3 linked regions of the Roseibium sp. Sym1 genome follow. The protein of the gene in region 2 interacts with the protein of the main gene of each other region in a pairwise test. Links are inferred from orthologs where the notes say so. Each region holds a gene or a part of one and is shown on either strand. Other genes may lie near its edges.

Evidence for each region. The genes of interacting proteins can lie anywhere in the genome.
Region 1: the proteins of O6760_RS21510 (region 2) and O6760_RS23330 interact in binary tests that used the Escherichia coli proteins (3 or more experiments, as listed by UniProt). The link is inferred for Roseibium sp. Sym1 from one-to-one orthologs.
Region 3: the proteins of O6760_RS21510 (region 2) and O6760_RS07075 interact in binary tests that used the Escherichia coli proteins (3 or more experiments, as listed by UniProt). The link is inferred for Roseibium sp. Sym1 from one-to-one orthologs.

The regions. Positions count from the first base shown.
Region 1 is NZ_CP114786.1:5,002,839-5,007,089, forward strand. What follows is about bases 852-3,851. They hold O6760_RS23330 (two-component system sensor histidine kinase NtrB), read left to right. Parts: upstream 852-1,775; coding sequence 1,776-2,927; downstream 2,928-3,851. Other genes in these bases: dusB (tRNA dihydrouridine synthase DusB), read left to right, coding at 852-1,779; ntrC (nitrogen regulation protein NR(I)), read left to right, coding at 2,930-3,851. In the rest of the region: O6760_RS23320 (bifunctional 2-C-methyl-D-erythritol 4-phosphate cytidylyltransferase/2-C-methyl-D-erythritol 2,4-cyclodiphosphate synthase), read right to left, coding at 1-606; more of dusB, read left to right, coding at 772-851; more of ntrC, read left to right, coding at 3,852-4,251.
Region 2 is NZ_CP114786.1:4,703,970-4,707,966, forward strand. What follows is about bases 1-2,746. They hold O6760_RS21510 (P-II family nitrogen regulator), read right to left. Parts: upstream 1,670-2,746; coding sequence 1,331-1,669; downstream 1-1,330. Other genes in these bases: glnA (type I glutamate--ammonia ligase), read right to left, coding at 1-1,202; O6760_RS21515 (NAD(P)H-hydrate dehydratase), read left to right, coding at 2,032-2,746. In the rest of the region: more of O6760_RS21515, read left to right, coding at 2,747-3,567. UniProt on the Escherichia coli protein: P-II indirectly controls the transcription of the glutamine synthetase gene (glnA). P-II prevents NR-II-catalyzed conversion of NR-I to NR-I-phosphate, the transcriptional activator of GlnA. When P-II is uridylylated to P-II-UMP, these events are reversed.
Region 3 is NZ_CP114786.1:1,570,719-1,575,351, reverse strand. The notes cover bases 852-4,233. They hold O6760_RS07075 ([protein-PII] uridylyltransferase), read left to right. Parts: upstream 852-1,198; coding sequence 1,199-4,033; downstream 4,034-4,233. Other genes in these bases: murJ (murein biosynthesis integral membrane protein MurJ), read left to right, coding at 4,066-4,233. In the rest of the region: O6760_RS07085 (Smr/MutS family protein), read left to right, coding at 1-192; O6760_RS07080 (helix-turn-helix domain-containing protein), read left to right, coding at 197-568; more of murJ, read left to right, coding at 4,234-4,633.

The sequences.
Region 1 (4,251 bases), 300 kb from region 2 along the record:
AAGTCCCGTATCGTCGGTGAAGTCGTGCCGGCCTTCTCCGGCGGCATTTTCATGGGCGGCAAGGATCCGGCCCAGCGCAAAGGCCTGAGGTGTTTGTGCGGCCCATAGGCCTGTCCTGTCGACGGTTTCGATCGAGCGTCCGTCAGCGTCCGCCTTCTTGAGCGTGTCGACAACCGGAACGGCCGCAAGGACGCCGTCCGCTCCGGCATCCAGCGCCTGGAACAGCCTGTCCAGAACGGCGGACGAGACGAACGGGCGTGCTGCATCGTGAATCAGGACGTGGTCGCATCCGGTTGCCTCCAGGGCGCGCAGCCCGGCATGAACGGATTGTTGCCGGGTCTGGCCGCCGGTCACTGGCGAGACCAGCTTGGCGGCGCTGGTTTCATCCAGGCTTGCCACGGCTTCGTCATAAAGATTGCGATCATCGCGATGTATGACCACGGCAACGCGGTTGATCCGGGGATGATTCCCCAGGGCATTCAGTGTATGGGTCAGCACGCTGCGGCCGGCCAGGCGGCGGTATTGTTTGGGAAGGGCATCGTCGGGATCCGCAAGGCGCGTTCCACGTCCCGCCGCAACAACCAGGGCGGCTGCGGGTTTTGTCATTTGCGGTCTCCTTGCGGGCTGTGCCGGACTGAATCGTCCGAATGTCTTACTCAAGAACCTGTTTGAACCGCAATTTTTGACTTGTTGCATTGCGATATTTGTCTACAATATAGGCAAATCAAATTCTGCACAGTCAATGAGCAGAAAAGAGAAGCCGTATCACTGATGACCAAAACGCTGTCGATTGGCCGGCATCAATTGTCCAACAAGGCCGTTCTCGCTCCGATGTCCGGGGTGTCCGATTTGCCGTTCCGCAGGCTGGCCGCGCGCCATGGCGCGGGCATGGTCGTCAGCGAGATGGTGGCCAGCGAATCCTTCGTGCGCGGTGACGCGGAAACCCAGATGCGCGCGGAAGCGCAGGACGAGGGGCTGCACGTGGTGCAGCTTGCCGGCCGCGAGGCGCACTGGATGGGCGAGGCTGCGAAGGTTATTGCTGGTCTCGGCGCCGACATCATCGACATCAACATGGGCTGTCCGGCAAAGAAGGTCACCTCCGGCTATTCCGGATCCGCCCTGATGCGTGACCTGGATCACGCGCTGACACTGATCGAGGCAACGGTTGCGGCGGTCGACATACCCGTCACGCTGAAAATGCGGCTGGGTTGGGACGAGGGATCGATCAACGCTCCGGAGCTCGCGCGCCGTGCCGAATCCGCGGGTGTTCAACTGATTACGGTGCATGGACGGACGCGCTGCCAGTTCTACAAGGGCAGGGCGGACTGGCGCGCAATCGCTGCCGTCAAGCAGGCAGTGTCCTTGCCGCTGATCGCCAACGGTGACTGCAAAGGCGTTGAAGACGCAGTTCGCATGCTTGAGCAGTCCGGTGCCGATGGGGTCATGATCGGTCGTGGCGCCTATGGCCGGCCCTGGTTGCCTGGACATGTCGGACATTACCTGGCCACCGGGGAACGGTTGCGGGCGCCCGCCGGCTCCGACCTGGCAGAGCTGGTCGTGAGCCATTACGAGGCCCTCCTCAGCCTATACGGTGAGGCCCCCGGTCTTCGCATCGCCAGAAAGCATCTCGGCTGGTATCTCGACGCCAATCCGGTGCAACCCGATGGTGGCATCCCGATTGCCATCCGAAAAACCCTGATGACCTCCAATCGGCCCGCCGAAGTGATCCGGCTGGCGAACGAGTGGTTCTCGATATCGAACGAACGGACAGCAGCGTGACGGACACAGCGTCTCCATCCGGCCGGACGGCCGCACTTGCCAGTGACGGGCCGACGATCCTGGATGCCTTGCCGCATCCCGTGCTTCTGGTCGCTCCGGACGGCGTGATCGAATCCGCGAACATGGCGGCCGAGATCTTCATGCGCTCCAGCGTGTCCGTCCTGCGCCGGCACCCGATCAGCGATTTCGTGCCTTTCGGCAGTCCCTTGCTGACCCTGATCGAACAGGTGCGCGAGCGCAGCGCCCCCGTCAACGAATACAAGGTGGACATCGGCTCGCCGAGAATTGGCGCCCCCAAGATGGTCGACATCAACGCGGCTCCGGTGTCCGATCGGCCCGGAGCAGTGGTGCTGATGTTCCAGGAACGCACCATGGCGGAAAAGATCGACCGGCAGCTGACCTCCCGAGGGGCGGCCAGGACGGTCACGGGTCTTGCCGCCATGCTGGCGCATGAAATCAAGAACCCCCTGTCCGGAATTCGCGGTGCGGCCCAGCTGATGGAGCAGTCCGTCCCCAGCGAAGACCGTGCTTTGACCCGCCTGATCATGGACGAAACCGATCGTATCGTGAAGCTGGTCGACCGCATGGAAGTGTTTTCGGACGAGCGCCCGATCGAGCGTGAGCCCGTCAATATCCACGTTGTTCTGGATCATGTGAAACGCCTGGCGGATTCCGGGTTTGCGCGCAACAAACGCATCGTCGAGGTCTATGACCCGTCACTGCCGCCTGTCTATGCCAACAAGGACCAGCTGATTCAGGTGTTCCTGAACCTGATCAAGAATGCCAGCGAGGCGATCGGCGATGATCCCGACGGCGAGATTCGTATTTCGACGGCATTCCGGCCTGGCGTCAGGTTGTCCGTACCCGGAACAGAGGAAAAGGTCAGCCTGCCGCTGGAGTTCTGCGTGCAGGACAACGGTCCGGGGGTGCCGGACGACCTGCTGCCGCATCTCTTCGAGCCTTTCATCACCACCAAGACCAACGGTTCCGGCCTGGGGCTCGCTCTTGTTGCCAAGATCATCGGCGACCATGGCGGCGTCATTGAATGCGACAGCCAGCGCCACAAAACCGTTTTCCGGATCCTGATGCCCGCATTTACGGGCGAGGGCGAGGTCCAGCCTGGCCCGACCAGCAAAGGAACTGATTGACCATGCCAAGCGGCACGATTCTAGTTGCAGATGACGATGCGGCCATCCGCACCGTCCTCAATCAGGCCCTGTCCCGGGCCGGTTATACGGTCCGCCTGACATCGAACGCCTCCACCTTGTGGCGATGGGTGTCGTCAGGCGACGGCGACCTGGTGATTACCGATGTGGTCATGCCGGACGAGAATATTTTCGACGTGCTGCCACGCATGAAGAAGATGCGTCCGGAACTGCCGGTGCTGGTCATGAGTGCCCAGAACACTTTCATGACGGCCATCAAAGCCTCGGAAAAAGGCGCTTACGAGTATCTCCCAAAGCCCTTTGACCTCAAGGAACTGACCAGCATCGTTCAGCGGGCTCTGGAGGAGCCAAAGAAGAAAACCGCCGTTGACCTGGATGACGCCGGCGAGGGCATGCCGCTGGTGGGGCGTTCGCCCGCCATGCAGGAGATCTACCGGGTGCTGGCCCGGCTGATGCAGACAGATCTGACGGTGATGATCAACGGGGAATCGGGGACCGGCAAGGAGCTTGTCGCACGTGCGCTGCATGACTACGGCAAGCGTCGCAACGGTCCCTTCGTTGCCATCAACATGGCGGCCATCCCGCGTGACTTGATCGAGGCGGAACTGTTCGGGCACGAAAAAGGCGCCTTTACCGGCGCGCAGAACCGCAGCTCCGGACGCTTCGAACAGGCGGATGGCGGTACCCTGTTCCTGGACGAGATCGGGGACATGCCGATGGAGGCGCAGACGCGCCTGCTACGGGTCTTGCAGCAGGGTGAATACACCACCGTTGGCGGGCGTACGCCGATCAAGACGGATGTCAGGATCATTGCCGCAACCAACAAGGACCTGCGCCACCTGATCAATCAGGGGCTGTTCCGGGAAGATCTCTATTTCCGGCTCAACGTCGTGCCGATCCGGTTGCCGCCGCTGCGCGAGCGCGTCGAGGACATTCCCGATCTTGTCCGTCACTTCTTTTCGCTCGTGGAAAAGGAAGGCCTGCCGGCCAAACAGATCGATCAGGGGGCCTTGAACCTCCTGCGCCGTTACCGCTGGCCGGGCAATGTGCGCGAACTGGAAAACCTCGTTCGCAGGCTGGCCGCTCTTTATCCGCAGGACGTCATCAGTGAAAGCCTCCTTGAACAGGAACTGAGCCAGCCGACCGTTTCCTCGATGGAGGAGGAGACCCCGGAGAACGTCAATCTGGGAAGTTCGGTGGAACGTTACCTGTCGGGTTACTTCGATACTTTCGGGGAGGCCTTGCCGCCGCCCGGGCTCTATCACCGGATCCTTCGGGAGGTCGAATATCCCCTGATCAGTGCCGC
Region 2 (3,997 bases):
GGAAGGTCGTAGAGGTTCTTGTCCATTGCATCACCCGGGTGCAGCTTGTTCTTGATGCCGTCGAGGCCGGCCATCAGGAGCGCGGAGAAGCACAGGTACGGGTTCGCGGTCGGATCCGGGAAACGGACTTCAACGCGCTTGGCCTTCGGAGATGCGGTGAACGGAATGCGGCAGGAGGCAGACCGGTTGCGCGAGGAGTAGGCCAGCAGAACCGGAGCTTCATAACCCGGGACCAGACGCTTGTAGGAGTTGGTCGACGGGTTGGTGAAGGCGTTCAGGGCTTTCGCGTGCTTCAGGATACCACCGATGAAGTACAGGCAGGTCTCGGAGAGATCGGCGTACTGGTTGCCGGCAAAGGTCGGCTCGCCGCCGTTCCAGATGGACAGGTGGCAGTGCATGCCGGTGCCGTTGTCGCCGAAGACCGGCTTCGGCATGAAGGTCGAGGTCTTGCCATAGGCATGAGCGACCTGGTGCACGACATACTTGTAGACCTGCATGTTGTCGGCGCAACGGGTCAGGTGGTCGAACTTCATGCCGAGTTCGTGCTGGGCAGCCGCCACTTCGTGGTGATGCTTCTCGGTCGGCACACCCATTTCGCCCATGACGGACAGCATTTCGGAGCGGATGTCCTGGGCGCTGTCGACCGGCGGGACCGGGAAGTAGCCGCCCTTGGTGCGCGGACGGTGGCCGAGGTTGCCGGTTTCATACTCGGAACCCATGTTGGACGGCAGCTCGGAGCTGTCCAGGATGAAGCCGGTGTTGTACGGGTCGGCGTTGAAGCGGACATCGTCGAACATGAAGAACTCGGCTTCCGGGCCGACATAGATGGTGTCGCCGAAACCACCGGACTTGACGTAGGCTTCCGCTTTCTTGGCGGTCATGCGCGGGTCGCGGTTGTAGCCTTCACCGGTGATCGGGTCGACGATGTCGCAGAAGATTGCCATGGTGGACTGGGCGAAGAACGGGTCCATGTGAGCGGATTCCGGATCCAGGATCAGCATCATGTCGGACTCGTTGATGGCCTTCCAGCCGGCAATGGACGAGCCGTCGAAGGCGACGCCTTCGGCGAACATGTCTTCATCGACAAGTGCAACATCCATGGTGACGTGCTGCATTTTGCCCTTCGGATCGGTAAAGCGCAGGTCGACGAATTTCACGTCCTTTTCCTGAATCTCCTTCAGGACTTCAGCGGCAGTGGTCATATTGTCCATCCCTTTGATTTTTCGTGTGAACGGTTGGGTTTGGTTCCGGCCCGGCAGAGTGTCTTTAAATTTGGCTCTGGGACTATCGGACCGGAATTCGGAATACCGGCGAATGCCGGAATGGTGGGTCAGATGGCGTCGATGCCGGACTCGCCCGTCCGGATGCGAACTGCTTCTTCAATGTTGGAAACAAAAATCTTGCCGTCGCCGATGCGGCCGGTTTGCGCGGCGGAACGGATGGCTTCGACGGCCTTTTCGACCATGTCATCGCCCAGGACGATTTCCACTTTCACTTTCGGCAGGAAGTCGACGACATATTCGGCACCGCGATAGAGCTCCGTATGGCCCTTCTGGCGGCCGAAGCCCTTGGCTTCAGTCACGGTTATGCCCTGGAGGCCCACCTCCTGAAGCGCTTCCTTGACCTCATCCAGTTTGAAGGGCTTGATGATCGCTTCGATCTTTTTCATCACCTTGTGTCTCTCTCCACTAAACAGGCCAGGTAGTCGGCGGGATCTCTTCCGGACAACGGGTCAAAATCAGCCCGTCGGGCCCGGACGGGACCGTTGCGACCTTCAAAGCACGATGTGTGCCAATCGGTAGAGGGGCCCCGGAATTTTTTTTGGAGCCGGGATTTCCGCCACCAAAAGCGGCAGATCCCGGCTGTGCAGTTGGTAGCATGCGGTCTTTCAACCTATCAAGTGATTATAAAGTGTGCAAAGTGCCGTAAAAATAGGCGGCATTTGCCGAGGCGCGGCCGTCACTGCAGAGGCACTCGACAAAACTGCAGATCCCGGCCACCTTGCCGAAGACATCAGGAGAGCTCTGCACAATGAAGCCAGGAAAGTCACGGGATAATGCGGTTTTGCTGACGCCGGACGAGATGGCGCAGGCCGACCGGATGACTATTTCTGCCGGAGTAGAAGGCATTGTGCTCATGGAACGGGCAGGTCAGGCGGTGGCACGGGCCGCGGCCAGTCTGGCCGTGAAGGGAGCACGGATTGTCGTGCTGTGCGGGCCCGGCAACAACGGGGGCGACGGCTTTATCGCTGCACGCTGCCTGGCCGCCGCCGGGTTCCGCGTCAGCGTTCTGCTGCTCAAGGCGGCAGACGTCTTGAAGGGAGATGCCCTTGAGGCGTATGGCCGAATGGGACTGCCGGGCGTTCCGGCACTTGATGATGCCCTGGTTGCGGACGATGTCCCCGCGCTGCTGGCGGATTCGGACATGATCGTCGATGCCCTGTTCGGGGCCGGGCTGGACCGGCCGCTGACCGGTGCCGTTGGCAAGCTTGTCGAGAGCGTCAACAAGACAGGAAAGCCGGTGCTCTCGGTTGATCTTCCATCCGGCGTGAACGGGGCGGATGGCGCCACGGCCGGAGCCGCCATCAAGGCGCAGGCGACAGTCACCTTTTTCCGCGAAAAACCCGGGCATCTGCTGCATCCGGGCAGGGCGCTTTGCGGCGCCGTCGAAGTTGCCGACATCGGCATCACGGCGCAGGTGCTCGACGAGATCGCGCCAGAAACGTTCGCCAACGGTCCGGATCTCTGGCTGCAGGCCTGGCCGGCCCACGATCCTGCCGGGCACAAATATTCAAGAGGCCATGCGGTTGTTTTCGGCGGACCGGTTGCCGCCACGGGCGCGGCTCGGCTTTCGGCGGGCGCGGCGCTGAGGGCAGGGGCGGGACTTGTGACGCTGGCGTCGCCGCCGGACGCGGTGATGGTCAATGCCTGTCACCTGACGGCCGTCATGCTGAAAAAGCTGGCGGGAGAGGACGCGATCGCGAACCTGCTGGGAGACGCGCGCCTGAACGCGATTCTGATCGGGCCGGGCTTTGGCATTGGGGAAAGGACCCGTGCCGCAGTCGGGGACATCCTGAAGGCGGGGCGGGCGACGGTGCTTGATGCGGACGCACTGACAAGTTTTGCCGATTGCCCGGAAACCTTGTTCGAATGGATCAGGGGAAACGGCTCACCTGTCATTCTGACGCCGCACGAAGGTGAATTCGCGCGGCTGTTTGCCGGGCTGGAAGGCGGAAAGCTTGAGCGCGCACGCGCGGCGGCCGCCAAGTCCGGTGCAATTGTCATTCTCAAGGGACCGGACACGGTCATCGCCGCGCCGGATGGCCGGGCGGCGATCAACCGCAACGCGCCGCCCTGGCTGGCAACCGCAGGGTCAGGCGATGTGTTGGCCGGCATTGCGGCAGGTCTGCTCGCACAGGGCGTGCCGGGCTTTGACGCGGCCGCCCAGGCGGTCTGGCTGCACGGGGAAGCCGGCCTGGAAGCGGGACCGGGCCTGACCGCGGAAGACCTTGCGCCGGCGCTGAAACCGGCGATCCGCGCGCTTGTGGAGAAAACCGGGCAGGGCTGAGGTGAGCGCCCGCTTTTTCCTTTGACGGGAAAATCAGCGGTGCTATAGAGGCCCCGCTTCAAACGCGGGGCGCCCAAAGCCTGCGCGATGCGGATGTGGTGAAATTGGTAGACACGCCAGATTTAGGTTCTGGTGCCGCAAGGCGTGGGGGTTCAAGTCCCTCCATCCGCACCATGCTTTTTGAGCTACCTGAGAAGGTTGAACGGAAGTTGGTTGAGCCGCTCATGAGCCGCGTTTTCTCCCGCAAATCCCCGCTCTCCCCTTGACACTTCAAGGTCCAAGCTTTATCGCGCTCCCATCGTGCGTCTCGGACTCTGTTCGGGGCGATGCATGGCCGTTTGAACGCTCCTGTCAAAAGGGGAGTGCAGGCAATGCGGCACACGGGATTTTAAAAACGAAACCTCCGGGGCGGATTGCCGCTCGGGATCGA
Region 3 (4,633 bases), 3.1 Mb from region 2 along the record:
GTGCTGGTGATCACCGGCAAGGGTGGAGGTCCGGAAAGAGCCTATATGGACGAGCGCGGCGTTTTGCGCAGAATGGTTCCGCAATGGCTGTCGATGCCGGACGTGCGCGGTGTCGTGCTCGGTTATGAGGAAGCGCATCCGAGCCACGGCGGCGCCGGTGCACTTTATGTCCGCATACGCAAGAAAAGGTAGGACCGTGACACCGCTTGGGGCAAAAATCCGGGAATTGAGGACAAAGCGCGGCGTGTCGCTCAAGGAAATGGCGGCGGCCCTGTCCGTTTCGAGCGCCTATCTGTCCGCGCTGGAACACGGCAAGCGCGGCAAGCCGACCTGGTTCCTGGTGCAGCGGATCATCACCTATTTCAACGTCATCTGGGACGAGGCGGAGGAAATCCAGCGCCTTGCCGAACTCAGCGATCCACGGGTCACCATCGACACGGCCGGCATGGACCCCAAGGCAACGGAGCTGGCCAACCAGCTGGCCCTGAAGATCGGCGTTCTGTCGGAAGACTCCCTCGCCGCCCTCCTGCACCAGCTGCGCGTGGCTGCCGTGAAGGATGATGTGTAGGGGCATGACCCACTGGCGTTCGGTTAGACAGGAGCCTCTGTGCGCAAACAGGCTTTGCCGCTTGTTCCAGTCTCCCCCTCAAGGCAGGGCAATCGCATTCGGCAAAGCATGGCTCCCTCTCCTGGTGGGAGAGGGTTGGGGTGAGGGAACAAATGCCTGTGAAGACCGAAGAGGTCTGCCCCCTCACCCGGACCTTCGGTCCGACCTCTCCCAGCGGGAGAGGTAAACTGGCGACTGCGGACAGGTCGTCTGTCAAACGCGATAGCCCTGCCCCTTGAGTGGGGAGAGGGGTGCAAGTGGTAAGGCGCTGCGTGTCCCGGATCGGGAGAAGCGTAACTATCGACAATGAAACAATGACCTGTTGAAACTGAGCCGCGTGAAACCGGACACCGGTGGGCCTGACCCGGCAATCCATGGCGCGACCTCGCGAAATACCAGCTTTTCACCGGTGGAAACGGAACGGCAGGGATGCCATGGTCGGGCCATGGCATGACGCGAGGAATTAGGCGTTTTGACGTCCGGACCGGAAACACCGGCATCCACCTCTCAGAAGGATTTACGTGTCCTTCAACAGGGAACTCTATATAACCTCACCGAAACCCGCGCTTTTGAACGGAACACTGAATCAGCATGAAACTTGCCCAGGAAGACCTAGCCGGACTGATCGACGCCGACGACCTGAGACATCGCCTGACCGCCCTGACCGCGGATCACGACGGCGACGGCTCCGGCATGAAGACCCGGTCGGCGGTGCTTGCAGAGCTGAAACAGGTCGTCAGGGACGCACGTGGCAAGGCGCAGGCCGGGCTCAATGACGACGGTCGCGGAGTGGTCTGCGCCGCCCGCCTGTCCTTCATCCAGGATGAACTGATCCGTGTGATCTACGACTTCGCGCTGCATCACGTCTACCGGATCAAGAATCCCTCCACCGCCGAGCGCATGTCGGTCGTCGCGGTTGGCGGTTATGGCCGGGGCACGCTCGCGCCGGGCTCCGACATCGACCTGCTGTTCGTGCTGCCCTACAAGCAGACCCCCTGGGGCGAGCAGGTGGTCGAATACATCCTCTACATGCTCTGGGACCTGGGCTTCAAGGTTGGCCACGCGACGCGCAACATCGAGGAATGCCTGCGCCTGTCCCGCTCCGACATGACCATTCGCACGTCGATCCTCGAAGCCCGCTTCATCTGGGGCGACGAAGCCCTGTTCGAAAACCTGGTGCAGCGCTTCGACAAGGAAGTGGTCGAGGGCAGCAGCTCCGAGTTCATTGCCGCCAAGCTGCTGGAACGCGACGAGCGCCACAAGCGCCAGGGCACGTCCCGCTACCTGGTCGAGCCGAACATCAAGGAAGGCAAGGGGGGGCTGCGCGACCTCAACACCCTGTTCTGGATCACCAAGTACCACTACCGCGTCGACAGCCAGTCGGAACTGGTCAAGAAAGGCGTTTTGACCCGGTCGGAATACGCGCGGTTCAAGAAGTCGGAGGATTTCCTGTGGGCGGTGCGCTGCCACCTCCACTTCCTGACCGGACGGCCCGAGGAACGCCTGTCCTTCGATGTCCAGCGCGAGATTGCCATCCGCCTCGGCTATACCCAGCATCCGGGCATGAAAGATGTCGAGCGCTTCATGAAGCACTATTTCCTCGTGGCCAAGGATGTCGGCGATCTCACCCGCATCATCTGTGCCGCGCTCGAGGAGGAACATGTCAAGGAGCCGCGCGGCAAGGGCCTGAGCGGCATGATGAGGCGCTTGCGCGGCGGCCGTTTGTCCAACACCGCCAAGCCGGTGGAAGGCGCGTCGGGCTTCGTTGTCGAGAACAACCGGCTCAATGCCGTTTCCGACACCGTCTTCGAGACCGACCCGACAAACCTGCTGCGGGTGTTCCAGATCGCCGACAAGCATGACTACAACATGCACCCGAACCTGACCCGGCTGTTGCGTCATTCGCTGAAACTGGTGGATGCGGAGCTGCGTGCCGATCCGGAGGCGAACCGGCTGTTCCTGTCGATCCTGACATCAAGGCACACGCCGGAAAAGGCGCTGCGGAAGATGAACGAAACCGGTCTCCTCGGCCGTTTCGTGCCCGAGTTCGGCAAGGTCGTGGCGATGATGCAGTTCAACATGTATCACCACTACACGGTCGACGAGCACCTGATCCGCTCCATCGGGGTCCTGGCGGATATCGAGCGGGGCAATTCCGGCGACGACCATCCGCTGGCGACGGACCTGATCCTGACCTTGCAGAACCGCAAGGTGCTCTATGTCGCCATGTTCCTGCACGACATCGCCAAGGGACGTCCGGAGGACCATTCGATCGCGGGAGCCAAGGTCGCGCGCAAGGTCTGTCCGCGTTTCGGCCTGAACGAGGCGGAAACCGAAACCGTCGCCTGGCTGATCGAGCATCACCTCGACATGAGCACCATCGCCCAGTCGCGCGATCTGGCGGACCGCAAGACCATCACGGATTTTGCCCATACGGTGCAGTCGCTGGAGCGGCTGAAACTGCTGCTGATCCTGACGGTTGCCGATATCCGGGCGGTCGGGCCAGGCGTGTTCAACGGCTGGAAGGGGCAGCTGCTGCGCACGCTCTTTTATGCGACCGAACCGCATCTTTCCGGCGGTCACACCAAGATGTCGCACAAGCAGGCCATTGACCAGGCCAAGGAGGAGCTCAACGGCAAGCTCGGTCATTGGCCGGCCAAGGACCGCAAGGCCTACATGAAGCGCCATTACCCGGCCTACTGGCTGCGGACCGAGCCGGAGCGCCTGCTCGCGCATGCCGAGCTGCTGCACGCAGCCGACACCGACAACAAGCGGCTGGCGTTCCACGTGATCCCGCGCGCGTTCGAGGGCGTGACGGAACTGGCCATCATGGCCCCGGACCATCCCAGGCTGCTGTCGATCATCGCCGGTGCCTGCTACACGACCGGCGCCAATATCGTCGATGCGCAGATCGACACGACCACGGACGGCTTTGCCCTCGACACGATCTTCATCGGGCGGGAACTGCCGGACGATTCGGATGAACAGCGGCGCGGCGAGCGCATCGCCCAGCTGATCGAGACCACCCTGCGCGGTGACGAGCGGCTGCCTGAGCCCGTTTCGAAAAAGAGCGCCATGAAGGGCCGGATGAAGGCTTTCAAGGTTGCCACCGAGGTCCTCGTCAACAACGCCCTTTCGGACGACTACACGGTTCTGGAGATTTCCGGCCTGGATCGGCCGGGCCTGCTTTTCGACCTCACCCGGTCGATCGCAACGCTCAATCTCAATATCGGCTCGGCCCATATTTCCACCTTCGGCGAGAAGGTGGTCGACGTCTTCTACGTCACCGACCTCACCGGACAGAAGATTGCCAATATCGGCCGTCAGGAGATCATCCGTGAACGCCTTTCCGGGGCGGTGGAAGGCAATGTGGAGCTCGATCCCGCCGCTCCGGTCACCCGGAAAGTCCAGCGACAGGCTTCGTGAATGAACACATTGGTCTCCGGAGCACGGCCGGCATGAGTCTTGTCCGCAATTTCGCGACGGTCGGCGGCGCGACGCTGCTCAGCCGCCTGCTCGGCTTCGTGCGCGATGTGCTGCTGGCCGCCGCCGTCGGCGCCGGTCCGGTCGCCGATGCCTTCGTGGTCGCCTTCCGCCTTCCCAACCTGTTCCGGCGCCTGTTCGCCGAAGGTGCGTTCAACTCCGCCTTCATCCCCCTGTTCGGCCGCGCGGTCGAGGAACAGGGCGACGAGGGCGCGCGCCGCTTTGCCGGCGAGATCGGTGCCGCTCTGCTGTTCTGCCTCCTGGCGCTCACCGCCCTGGCGCAGATCTTCATGCCTCTCGTGGTCTGGGCGCTGGCGCCCGGCTTCGCGGAGGATCCGGCGAAATACGACCTGACCGTGCTGATGTCGCGGATCGCGTTTCCCTATCTCATCTTCATGTCGCTGCTGGCCTTCATCGGCGGCATCCTGAACACCTATCAGCGGTTTGCGGCGGCCGCGTTCGCGCCGGTGATGCTCAACGTGGTGATGAGCCTGGTGCTCGGCGGCGTGCTGCTCGCCGGTGTCAAGACCGACCTGACGCTGG